Regions from separate parts of the Mesorhizobium sp. B2-3-10 genome, predicted to be linked through region 1. Evidence: predicted binding sites of a transcription regulator. Region 1 holds the regulator's gene; each other region holds the start of a gene.
The links. The regulator PhoB, encoded in region 1, activates phosphate uptake and scavenging genes when phosphate is short. The targets are predictions, from matches to a motif close to TGTCATNNANCTGTCAT.
Positions count from the first base shown of each region.

Region 2: a site for PhoB is predicted at 1,849-1,865, ahead of ppk2 (polyphosphate kinase 2). Genes of this name have one in related genera too.
Region 3: a site for PhoB is predicted at 1,239-1,255, ahead of FJ943_RS26735 (LTA synthase family protein). Genes of this name have one in related genera too.

Region 1 covers NZ_VFVT01000001.1:1,000,082-1,004,405, reverse strand. Annotated here, with positions in the region: gene FJ943_RS05115 (ROK family protein) at 224-1,459, shown strand; gene phoB (phosphate regulon transcriptional regulator PhoB) at 1,462-2,151, opposite strand; gene phoU (phosphate signaling complex protein PhoU) at 2,171-2,878, opposite strand; gene pstB (phosphate ABC transporter ATP-binding protein PstB) at 2,904-3,707, opposite strand; gene pstA (phosphate ABC transporter permease PstA) at 3,704-4,324, opposite strand, start outside.
Region 2 covers NZ_VFVT01000002.1:464,338-468,661, reverse strand. Annotated here, with positions in the region: gene FJ943_RS08960 (glycosyl transferase family 90) at 1-622, shown strand, start outside; gene FJ943_RS08955 (aldo/keto reductase) at 647-1,690, opposite strand; gene ppk2 (polyphosphate kinase 2) at 1,962-2,882, shown strand; gene FJ943_RS08945 (dihydrofolate reductase family protein) at 3,137-3,781, opposite strand; partial or broken gene FJ943_RS29915 (glyoxalase superfamily protein) at 3,932-4,039, opposite strand; gene hemB (porphobilinogen synthase) at 4,288-4,324, opposite strand, start outside.
Region 3 covers NZ_VFVT01000011.1:114,084-118,407, reverse strand. Annotated here, with positions in the region: gene FJ943_RS26735 (LTA synthase family protein) at 1-1,233, opposite strand, end outside; gene fabD (ACP S-malonyltransferase) at 1,477-2,427, shown strand; gene fabG (3-oxoacyl-[acyl-carrier-protein] reductase) at 2,597-3,334, shown strand; gene FJ943_RS26720 (acyl carrier protein) at 3,547-3,783, shown strand; gene fabF (beta-ketoacyl-ACP synthase II) at 3,818-4,324, shown strand, end outside.

The DNA of each region.
Region 1 (4,324 bases):
TAAGGCCGGCACAAAGGCCCTAATTTTTTCGAGCCTCGAAAAAACACTGGTCCATCGCCGGAACACTGTCAACATCGATTCTGACGGATTTTGAGGTGCCGGAAGCCTTTTTTCGAGCCCCGCAATAAATAAATGACAGCCCCAGCCGCTTCTGCCAGTATTCGACCCGTTGCCGGAGGTGTTCGAGGGGGCGTCAAGAACCGCGGCGACGGGGAGGGAAATCATGTCGGTCGGAATCCGCCACGACGATCTGCGCCGGCGCAACCGCGCAATGGTGATTGGAGCCGTGCGCCGGGGTGGCCAGCCCTCGCGCACCGAGATCGCCGCCACCACCGCCCTGAGCCACTCGACCATATCGGCGATATCAGCCGACCTGATCGGCGAAGGTATCCTGAGCGAAGGCAAGCCGAACGAGGCCGGCTCACTGAAACGCGGCCGGCCGCAGGTTGGCCTTGGTCTCAACCCCGAGGCCGCGGCGGTCATGACCGTGGTGCTGTCGCTGAATTTCCTCTCCGTCGCCGTCATCGACTACGCCGGCCAGGTGATATCGGAGGAGCAGCGCCGGCTGGACACGCTGACCATGTCCCGCGAGGCGCTGATCGGCGAATGCGTGGCCATCGTCCGCCGCCGCCTCGAAGATCCCGACCTCGACGTCGCCAGCATCGCCCGCATCGCGCTGGCGATCCAGGGTATCACCGACACCGAGGCGCGCGCCATGCTGTGGTCGCCGATCACGCCGCAGACGGACATTGCCTTCGCCGACATACTCGAAGCCGAATTCGGCATCCCCGCCACCATGGAGAACGACTGCAACATGATGGCTGTGGCGCTGCGCTGGCGCGACCCCGAGCGCTACCGCGACGACTTCATCGCCATCCTGCTCTCGCACGGCATCGGCATGGGGCTGGTGCTGAAGGGCGAGCTGTTCACCGGCACCCATTCCTCGGGCGGCGAGTTCGGCCACATGATCCATCGCCCCGGCGGCGCGCTCTGCCGCTGCGGGCGGCGCGGCTGCGTCGAGGCCTATGCCGGCAACTATGCCATCTGGCGTAATGCAGGACAGCTGGGTGAGGACGCCAAACCGGTCGACGTCAGCGACGCCGACATGCGCGCATTGGCGGCTACGGCGCGCGAAAGAGACGGACCGGAGCGCGAGGCCTATCGCAAGGCCGGCGAGGCGCTGGGCTATGGCCTTGGCAGCCTGTTCGCGCTGATCGATCCGGCGCCGGTTGCGATGGTCGGCGTCAGCGCCGCCGCCTTCGATCTGATCGAGCCGGCCTTGCGCGAGGCCATCGCCCAGACCGCCGGCGGCCAGCATTCGAAATCGATTTCCTTCGATACAGAGCCGAACGAATTGCCGCTGATCCGCGAGGGCTGCGCCATGCGCGCGCTCACCTTCGTCGACCAGGAGATTTTCGCGCCGGGCGTGCAGGTGAGATCCGGCAAGAACGTGGCCTGATCTCAATCCTCGCGGATTGCGTAGCCTGCGCCACGGATGGTGCGTATCACATCGGGCATGCGGCCATTGTTGACCGCCTTGCGCAGGCGGCCGACATGCACATCCACGGTGCGCTCGTCGATGTAGATCGTCTCGCCCCAGACATTGTCGAGCAACTGGCTGCGCGAGAACACGCGGCCGGGATGGCGCATCATGAATTCGAGTAGCCGGAACTCGGTCGGTCCGAGCCGGATCTCGCTCTTCTTGCGATAGACCCGGTGCGATTCGCGGTCGAGCACGATGTCGCCGACCTTGAGCACGCTGGACAGCACTTCCGGTTTGGCGCGGCGCAGCAGCGCCTTGACCCGGGCCATGAATTCCGGCGTCGAGAACGGCTTGACCAGATAGTCGTCGGCGCCGGTCGAGAGGCCGCGCACGCGATCGCTCTCCTCGCCGCGCGCCGTCAGCATGATGATCGGCAGTCGCTCCGTCTCGGGCCGCATGCGCAGGCGCCGACAGAGTTCGATGCCGGAAACCGCCGGCACCATCCAGTCGAGCACCAGCAGGTCGGGCACGTTTTCCTGGAGGCGTATCTCGGCTTCGTCGCCGCGTGTCACCACCTCGACCTGGTAACCCTCGGACTCCAGGTTGTAGCGGAGGAGCACGCCCAGCGGCTCCTCGTCCTCCACCACCATGATGCGTGGCGCGATCATCGATCGATCATCCCTGCCGTCAAGCCGCCGGCACCGACATCGCCGTCTCGTCCTGCTTCGGACGGTTGGCGGGCAGTTGCGTGCCGGTCAGCACATAATACGCATTCTCGGCGATGTTGGTCACATGGTCGCCGATGCGTTCGAGATTCTTGGCGCAGAACAAAAGATGCGTGCAAGCCGTGATGTTGCGGGGATCCTCCATCATGTAAGTCAGGAGTTCGCGGAAGACCGAAGTGTATTTGACGTCGATGCGTTCGTCGTCATTCCTGAGCTTGGCGAGGGCGGCGGCATCGCCGGCCGCATATTCCTCGACGACGCCCTGCACCTGGATCAGCACCAGCTGCGCCATGGAGTCGATGGAATGCGACAAGTCGCGCGGCGTGGCGGTGAGGCCTACCGAGCCGACGCGCTTGGCGATGTTCTTGGCAAGGTCGCCGATGCGTTCGAGATCGCCCGCCATGCGGATCGAGCCGACGACATGACGCAGATCGTCGGCCATCGGCTGGCGCTTGGCGATCAGGGTGATGGCGCGATCATCGAGTTCGCGCTGGCGCGCGTCCATGATGGCGTCGTCGGAGACGACGCGCTGTGCCAGCGCGTTGTCGGAATTCAGCAGCGCCTTGGTGGCGCCGCCGACCATCGTGCCGGCGAGATCGCCCATGTCGCTGATCAGCTTGCTGATCTGTCCGAGATCCTCGTCGAAGGCTGCGACTGTGTGTTCGGCCATGATCCTGGTCCTCGTATGCGTGAGATCAGCCGAAGCGGCCGGTGATGTAGTCCTGCGTGCGCTTCTCGCGAGGCGACGTGAAGATCTTCTCGGTCTTGTCGAATTCGACCAGCTCGCCCAGATACATGAAAGCCGTCTGCTTCGAGACGCGCGCGGCCTGCTGCATGTTGTGGGTGACGATGACGATCGTGTAGTCGGCCTGCAACTCGTCGATCAATTCCTCGATCTTGGCGGTCGACAATGGGTCGAGCGCCGAGGCCGGTTCGTCGAGCAGGATGACCTCCGGCTTGACCGCCACGGTGCGGGCGATGCAAAGCCGCTGCTGCTGGCCGCCCGACAGGCTGAGGCCGCTGGCATTGAGCTTGTCCTTGACCTCGTTCCACAGCGCGGCGCGTTTCAACGCCTGCTCGACACGGCCGTCCATCTCGGCCTTGCCGATCTTCTCATAGAGCCTGACGCCGAAGGCGATATTCTCATAGATCGACATCGGGAACGGCGTCGGCTTCTGGAACACCATGCCGATCTTGGTGCGCAACAGGTTGAGGTCCTGCGAGCGGTCGAGAACGTTCTGGCCGTCGAGCAGCACCTGACCCTCGGCGGTCTGCTTGGGGTAGAGCTCGTAGATGCGGTTGAAGACGCGCAGCAGCGTCGACTTTCCGCAACCCGACGGTCCGATGAAGGCCGTCACGCTGCGCTCGGGCAGCGACAAGGTGATGTCTTTCAGCGCCTTCGACTGGCCGTAGTAGAAATTGAGGTTCTTGACCTCGATCTTCGCCTTGGCGGCTGCCTCTGTCGCAATCGTCATGTCTGGAGACAACATCTGGCTCATTTGTCCTCTCTGCGTCCGGTCAGGCTGCGCGCAAAGATGCTGAGCGCGAGAACCGTCAATGTGATTATGAGTGCGCCGGTCCACGCCAGTTGCTGCCACTCCTCGTAAGGGCTGAGAGCGAACTGGAAGATGGTCACCGGCAGGCTGGCCATCGGCGCATTGAGATTGCTCGACCAGAACTGGTTGTTGAGCGCTGTGAAGAGTAGCGGCGCCGTCTCGCCGGAAATGCGGGCAATGGCCAGCAATATGCCGGTGACGATGCCGGACATCGCCGCGCGGTAGGCCACCGAACGGATCACCACCCAGCGCGGCGCGCCAATCGCCGTGCCGGCCTCGCGCAAAGCGTTCGGCACAAGGTTGAGCATGTCCTCGGTGGTACGCACCACGACGGGAATGACCAGGATGGCCAGTGCCACGGCACCGGCGATGGCCGAGAAATGCCCCATCGGCCGTACCATCAATTCGTAGACGAACAGGCCGATGATGATTGAGGGCGCCGACAGCAGGATGTCGTTGATAAAGCGCACCACGGTGGTGAGCTTCGAAAAGCGGCCATATTCGGCCATGTAGGTGCCGGCCAGCACGCCGATCGGCGTGCCGACGACGATGCCGATAAT
Region 2 (4,324 bases), on a different contig from region 1:
GATCCGCGCCGACAACGGCAATGCCGTCGTCATGAAGTTCAACAAATTCCGCCACTTCCACATGCCCCTCGATACCGTCGCCTTCGCCGACAAGCGCCCTGCCGTGGTCTGGCGCGGCGACCTCAACAACCCGATCAGGACACGGTTCCTGGATGTCGCGCGCGACTTGCCGTTCTGCGATGCCGGTTCGCACAAGCGCAGCGCACCGGCTAAGTACAGCAAGCCTTTCCTCAGCATCAGCCAGCACCTGCGCTATCGCTACATCGTCTCGCTGGAGGGCAATGACGTGGCGACCAACCTCAAATGGATCATGAATTCCAACTCGCTCTGTCTGATGCCGCCGCCGACCTACGAAACATGGTTCGGCGAGAGCCAGCTCGAGGCCGGTATCCACTATGCGCCGCTTGACCCGGATTTTGCCGATCTCGGCGAAAAAGTGCGCTATTTCGAAGCGCACCCGGCCGCGGCGGAGCGCATCATCGCCGCAGCCAATGCCTATTGCCGCAAATTCTCCAATGAACGGGACGAGCATGCGATCTCCTTGCTCGTCCTCTACAAATATTTCGTGCTCGGCGGCCAGATCGAACCCGATCCCGAACTCTGGCGGTTTATCGGCGGCTAGCTCTTGCTCTCTGCCTGACGCTGATCAGATATCGCTGCGGTCGAGAACCAGATCGGCTGGGCCGAAGCGATCCTTCGCTGTCAGTTGCTGGTGCCAGTAGGGGTAGAGCAGAGCCGGCCGGCTGACCGCGTCGAGGCGCTGGCGTTCTTCGGTGCCGAGCTTCAGGGCCGCCGCCGCAAGGTTGTCCTTGAGCTGAACGTCATTGCGGGCACCGATCACCAGCGAGGAGACGGCAGGGCGTCCGAGCAGCCAGGCGAGCGCCACCTGCGCCGCCGAGACGCCACGATCCTTGCCGATCTCGACCAGCACATCGACGATCCGCCACAGCCGGTCCTCGTCGCGGATCGGCGGCTCGGACCAGCCGGCAAGCTGGCGAGCGGTCGGGCTGTCGCGGCGGTATTTGCCCGACAGCAGGCCGCCGGCGAGCGGGCTCCAGACCAAAACGCCCAGCCCTTGGTCGACCGAGATCGGCAAGAGCTCGTACTCGGCCTCGCGCGCTTCCAGCGTATAGTGGATCTGCTGGGTGACGAAGCGTTGCTGGTGACGGCTGTCGCTGATGGAAAGCGCCTTCATCACCTGCCAGCCGGAATAGTTGGAGCAGCCGATGTAGCGCACCTTGCCCTGGCTGACCAAACTGTCGAGCGCGGCAACGGTCTCCTCGAGCGGAGTGAGGCCGTCCCATTGGTGGACGAAATAGATGTCGATGACATCGGTCTTCAAGCGCTTCAGGCTGCTCTCGCATTCACGGATCAGATGATGGCGCGACAGGCCCTCGTCGTTCGGGCCCTTGCCGATCCGCATCCGCGCCTTGGACGCGATCAGCACATCGTTCTTGCGCTTGCCGCCGAGAGCTTCGCCTATGATCTCTTCGGAGAGGCCGTTGGAATAGACATTGGCGGTGTCGATGAGGTTGATGCCGGCATCGATGCACATATCGATCATCCGCTTGGCTTCGGCGAGATCGCTGTTGCCGACCGCGGCGAAGGGCCCGGCGCCGCCGAATGTCATGGTGCCAAGCGTCAGTGTCGAAACCTTCAGGCCGGAACGGCCAAGGGTGCGGTATTCCATGTCAGATCCTCACGATTTTGTTGAAGAGGCGTGCCGGCAAGGCAGGCCTGGAAGGCGACCGCGCATTTGTAGGACAATTCGGCCGGCTTGTCGCCATGCGACGACGGTCGATCGATCGTACATTGCGGAATTTGCAACGCCGGCAATTGCGCCTGTGCTGCAATAAAACCGTCACTGCCGGCCTATATTGAAGTCGGCTCAGGTGTTTCCATTGGCCAGCAATTGGAGCGCCCAGTGGTAACCGACAGGGCTTGCAAGCGGAGCAGTTGATATGACCGAGCTGAAACAGAATTCCCCTGCCAAGGACTGGCTTGAAGCCGAGCTCGCCGACACGCTCGACGAGGACTATGAGCTCGAAATGTCGGAGCCGGCCCTCTCGATGGAGATCGCCAAGATCTACAAGAACTCGCATCCGCCTTCGATCGATCGCATGCAGTATTTTCGCGACCTGATCAGCCTCCAGTCCGAATTGATCAAGCTGCAATCCTGGGTCGCCTACCACAAGAAGAAACTGGTGGTGATATTCGAGGGCCGCGACTCCGCTGGCAAGGGCGGCGTCATCAAGCGCATCACACAGCGGCTCAATCCGCGTATCTGCCGCGTCGTGGCGCTTCCGGCTCCGACCGAACGCGAGAAGTCGCAATGGTATTTCCAGCGCTATGTCCCGCATTTGCCGGCAGGCGGCGAGATCGTTTTGCTCGACCGCTCCTGGTACAACCGCTCCGGCGTCGAACGGGTAATGGGTTTTGCCAGCCCCGAGCAGGTCGAGGAGTTCTTCCATGACGTGCCGGAGTTCGAGCGCATGCTGGTGCGCTCGGGCATCACCGTGGTCAAATATTGGTTCTCGATCACCGACGAGGAACAGCAAATGCGCTTCCTGATGCGGATCCACGACCCGATGAAACAGTGGAAGCTGTCGCCGATGGACCTGCAGTCGCGGGTGCGCTGGGAACACTACACCAAGGCCAAAGAGGAGACCTTCGCCCGCACCAACATTCCCGAGGCGCCCTGGTTCATCGTCGAGGGTAACGACAAGAAGCGCGCGCGGCTGAACTGCATCGACCATCTGCTCAAGCAGCTGCCGTATGAAGAGGTCCCGCACGAGGAGATCACGCTGCCGGAGCGCGTCTTCAACCCGGAATACGAGCGCCAGGTGCTGCCGCGCGAGCTTTACGTGCCGGAGAAGTATTGAGCGAGAGTTTGTCCTTCTCCCCGTCACTATACGGGGAGAAGGTGCCGGGCAGGACAATGAGGGGCGGCGCTGGCTTTGACAATTGAGCCCGGATAAACCCCCGCGCGCGCTATCTTCTTCTGCTGACACATTGCCATCGGACATGCTCGACAGCGCAATCTTCTAGCGCTAGCGCCGCCCCTCATTGTCCTGCCGGACATTTCTCCCCGTATAGTGACGGGGAGAAATGGGCTTTCGTCGAGGGTTTCGCCACCTTACGCCCGCTTGATCACCACGTGCGTGGCCAGTGCCGTCGCCACCTGTTCGCCGCACTGGTAGCCCAGATTCAGCATGTCGAGGCCCGCAAAAAGGTTCTCGCCTCTGCCAAGCAGCACCGGCGAGATCGCCAGGTGCATCTCGTCGATCAGCTTTTCCTGCAGATACTGCCGGATGGTGGAGACGCCGCCGCCGACCCGCACATCCTTGCCTGACGCGGCGGCTTTGGCCTGTTCGAGAGCCGAATGGATGCCGTCGGTTACGAAATAAAAAGTCGTGCCGCCTTCCATCACGATGGGATCGCGCTTGTAATGAGTCAGCACGAAGGTCGGGACGTGATAGGGCGGATTGTCGCCCCACCAACCCTTCCAGCTGTCGTCAGGCCACTCGCCCCGGATCGGCCCGAACATGTTGCGGCCGAGGATCCAGGCGCCGACATTCTCGAAGCTGCGCGCCGCAAAGTCTTCGTCAACGCCTGTCTCGCCGCCTTCCTGGCCAAACATCTTGCGGAAGGTGCGAGTGCTGAAAGCCCATTTGTGCAGGGCCGGTCCGCCGACACCGAGCGGATTTTCAAGGCTCTGATCGGGACCGGCGCCATAGCCGTCAAGCGACAGGCTGAAAGCGTTGACGCGAAGTTTGGACATGAGGACCTCCTCCTTGAGAACCGGTTGTATTTTGCAAGTGGTTTCTTCTATCAAACTGATCTTGAATTGCAAGCGGTTTTCGAGGCGGAAAAAAGGTATTTCCGAATCTTGCCGCCAAGCTACGGTCGCCGCCTCATTGGCCGGTCAGTGGCGCGCGACGATCTCAAGGGCCTCGCTGTGCCTGATCGGCAGGTCGCGGGCGGCAAGCGCCTCCCGCATGGCTTTCGCCATCGTCTTGGCATCGCGATAGGCAAGCATGTCCGTTTCTTCGGGTCACGGCGAAGCCTTTGTCAGTGCCCGCAATGCCGACACCTTCGCCCGACGGTGAAACGGGTCAGGAAGCATCCTCAGGAGGCGTTCGCCATACCTCTTGGCCGAGGTGCGGGCTGCCGGCCGCTCCCATCATAGCTGCAGCCGCCAGTTTTTGTCAGCGGGTTTTCGATAGAACCGCCGACCAGTCGAAAGAGTGGTGACATCTACTGAAGTGCCTTGCCCGGGAAGTCGGGCTACCCCTTCAGCATCACAGCCACTTCGGGTGCGAAA
Region 3 (4,324 bases), on a different contig from region 1:
CGGTCCGCGCTTTTCCATGGGCGGCAGCGTCTCTTCCGATTTGAAGTCGTTGAAACCGAAATCGGCATAGACCGCGCCGCGGTTCCAGAACCAGTTCGTGCCTGGATGAATGGCGCGTGCCCTGTAGCCTTGGCTCTTCAGGAAGGTCGCCATCGACGGCGTCGGGGTGCGGACATATTGCTGGTAGGGGATGCTGCCGGCCGGCAGGAAAGCATTGGAAAAGCCGGTCAGCGCTTCGAATTCGATGTTGGCGGTCATGCCGCCGAATTCGGGCGAGAACATCGAGCCCGAGCGGAGCGCCCGCACATTGGGCATCGGATCGGGAGTGATGGTGACTCCGGGCAGCTTGGTTGGATCCCAGAAGGATTCGCTCATGACGATGATGATGTCCGGCTTCTGGGCCGGCACCGAGGCGGTCACCTCGGGCCGCTCGATCGCCGCGATCGCCTTGTCGGAATAGCCCGGCGGTGCCGAGACATGCGCCATCGGCACGTTGAGCGCGAAGGCGAGCGCGAAGCCGTTGGAGGCGTAGTTTTCCTTCTGGTCCCACATGATCGGGATGATCTGCAGCCGGTCCCTGGTCCACGAGAAGGTGGCGTAATCCATGATCGAGACGAAGAAGGCGAGCAGCGGCACCGCCAGCGTCAGCCGGGCAAGGCGGCCCTTGCGGCTGAGGGCCGGAACCTTGCGGCGCCATAGTCGCCAGCCGTAGACGAGCAGGGACAGGCCGGCGACGATGCCCGCGACCATGGCCAGCGCTGTCATTGGCCGCTCGCGCACCAAGAGCGGCAGCAGGGCGAAGATCTGGCGGGCGTAGAGGAAATCCGTCGGGTAGAGCGGATCGCCGAGATAATGCGACTTCTGGTGGCCGACAAAGGCCAGCGACAAGGTCAGCGGCGCGACGATCATCAGGCTCTGATGGCTGCGGCCGAGCACCGCGTCGAGACCGATCAGGACCAGCGCGAAGACGACGATAGTTGTCCAGCCCGGCTTGAACGGCTGCAGGAAGAAGGAAACGGTGCCGGCGACATCACCGCGCACGATCAGTTCGATGGCGAACACCAGGACGGCCGAGATCGCCAGGCTGATCAGCCCGTAGCGGACAACAGGCCATCTACGGCCCGGCAGATAGCCGGTGGACGGATCGTCTTCCAGGAACTGCGGCGCCGCGTTGCCGGCACGTTTGAAACTCTTTGCCACTTCAACTTCCCGCCCAAAGACAACCCACGTCATTCGATTGTCATATAATTGTCACGCAAAGCTAGCGCCTGTGGCGGAAATAAGAAGAGCCAGCGAACGATTCGTGAGCGGTTTTCATCAGGTGTGATCGCCAAAAAGCCTTTCGGAACAGGCACTCGCGCGGGGATGGGCCCATTGGCATGGGCTGAAGTGGCTTGACTTGGCGGCCTGCCTTGCGTCACAGGCAGGGAAAATTTGTAGTATCAGGCAAGCAAAACCAGTCAGGGGAGCCCTCGCATGGCCGTTGCATTCACCTTTCCGGGACAGGGTAGCCAGGCTGTCGGCATGGGCAAGGATCTTGCCGATGCCTTTCCCGAGGCACGCAGGATTTTCCAGGAAGTCGATGACGCGCTCGGCGAAAACCTGTCGAAGCTGATCTGGGAAGGTCCCGAAGAGACGCTGACGCTGACGGCCAACGCGCAGCCGGCGCTGATGGCGGTGTCGCTTGCCGCCATCAAGGCGCTGGAATCGCGCGGCTTCTCGCTGAAGGACAAGGTCGCTTATGTCGCCGGCCATTCGCTGGGCGAATATTCGGCACTCGCCGCCGCGGGCTTCGTTTCCGTTGCCGATGCCGCCCGCCTGCTGCGCATCCGCGGCAACGCCATGCAGGCAGCGGTGCCGGCCGGCGAGGGCGCCATGGCGGCGATCATCGGGTTGGAGCAGGCCGATGTCGAAGCCGCCTGTGCTGAGGCCGCCCTTGGGGCCGGCAAGGGGGCCGTCTGCCAGGTGGCGAACGACAATGGCGGCGGCCAACTGGTCATATCAGGGGCGAAGGCGGCGGTTGAACTGGCAGCGAAACTGTGCACCGAAAAAGGCGCCAAACGGGCGCTGATGCTGCAGGTTTCGGCGCCCTTCCATTCCGCGCTGATGACGCCGGCCGCCAATGTCATGCGCGAGGCACTTGCCGGCGTGACAAAGACCGCGCCAATCGTTCCCGTGGTGTCCAACGTATCGGTGCAGCCGTCGACCGATCCCGACGGGATCGCCGGGCGGCTGGTCGAGCAGGTGACCGGTCGCGTCCGCTGGCGCGAAACGGTGGAGTGGTTCGGCGCCAACGGCGTCACCACGCTTTACGAGATCGGTGCCGGCAAGGTGCTTTCAGGACTGGCTCGTCGCATCAACCGCGACATCGCCACCGCCTCCGTGGGTTCCGCAGCCGAGGTCGAGGCGGCTGTGGCTGCGCTGTGACTTGAATTCTTCGCCGCCGACATCTTCTTTGACGAGTTTTTGGAGATATCGGATTACCGCGTAATCTGCGATGTAAAGGACAAGCGTCTGGTCATTCTGGTGGTAACGATTGGCCATCGGGGTGATGTCTATTGATAACCGTCCGTACGATTTGAGAAGAGGACAAGAGATGTTCGAACTGACCGGCCGCAAGGCGCTTGTCACCGGCGCATCGGGGGGCATCGGCGAGGCGATCGCCAGGGTGTTGCATGCGCAAGGCGCGACCGTCGGCCTGCACGGCACGCGCGTTGAGAAACTGGAGACGCTGGCCTCCGAATTGGGCGACCGGGTCAAGCTGTTCCCGGCCAACCTGTCGAACCGTGACGAGGTCAAGGCACTCGGCCAGAAGGCGGAGGCCGATCTCGAGGGCGTCGACATCCTGGTCAACAATGCCGGCATCACCAAGGACGGCCTGTTCGTGCGCATGTCGGACGCCGACTGGGATACGGTGATGGAGGTCAATCTCACCGCCGTTTTCCGGCTGACCCGTGAACTCACTCACCCGATGATGCGCCGCCGCCATGGCCGCATCATCAACATCACTTCGGTGGTCGGGGTGACCGGCAATCCCGGCCAGGCGAATTACTGCGCCTCCAAGGCCGGCATGATCGGCTTGTCCAAATCGCTGGCGCAGGAGATCGCCACCCGCAACATCACCGTCAACTGCGTCGCGCCGGGCTTCATCGAATCGGCGATGACCGACAAGCTCAATGACAAGCAGAAAGAGGCGATCATGGCGGCGATCCCCACCAAGCGCATGGGCACCAGTGCCGAAGTGGCGTCCGCCGTTGCTTATCTGGCTTCGAACGAGGCCGCCTACGTAACCGGGCAGACCATACATGTGAATGGCGGCATGGCGATGATCTGAGCGAGGCCCGACAGCAACGCCGACGGGCTGTGAAAACCCACCATTTCGGCTTGGACCTCGGCTATTTTTCGTGTAATGCGGCCCGCAACCCGGCGGTTCGGGCAAAAACCGGTCCGTGGCCGTTGCGTTTCCGGCAGGACCATCTTTCAGCTTGATTAGCGGCATTCCGCCCGCTAACGAAGACAGACAAACAATAGACGAGGATGCCCCAAATGAGTGACACCGCAGAGCGCGTCAAGAAGATCGTCATCGAGCACCTTGGCGTCGATGCCGACAAAGTGACGGAGCAGGCGAGCTTCATCGATGATCTGGGCGCTGACAGCCTCGACACGGTTGAACTCGTCATGGCGTTTGAAGAAGAATTCGGCGTCGAGATCCCCGATGACGCGGCCGAGACCATCCTGACGGTCGGCGATGCGGTGAAGTACATCGACAAGGCTTCGGCCTGACGCTTTTCGCAGTCGTCACCGGGGAGGACCTGCGATGAGGCGTGTCGTCGTCACGGGCCTTGGCCTGGTTTCGCCGTTCGGTATGGGCTTCGAGCACGGCTGGAAGGAACTGCTGACCGGCCGCAGCGCTGCCAAGCGCGTCACCGAGTTCGAGGTGGACGATCTTGCCTGCAAGATCGCCCACGTCATTCCGCGCGGCGACGGCTCCAACGGCACGCTCAATCCCGAAGCCATTCTTGAGCCGAAGGAACTCCGCAAGATCGGCGACTTCATCCTGTACGGGATCGCGGCCGCCGATGAAGCGCTGAAGGATTCCGGCTGGCAGCCATCAACCGAGGAGGAGCGTTGCGCCACCGGTGTGCTGATCGGCTCCGGTATCGGCGGTCTTGAGGGCATCGCCGAGAACGCGATCATCCTCAAGGAACGCGGCCCGCGTCGCATCAGCCCGTTCTTCATTCCCGGAAACATCATCAATCTCGTGTCGGGCCAGGTTTCGATCCGGCACGGGTTGAAAGGCCCCAACCACGCTGTCGTCACCGCT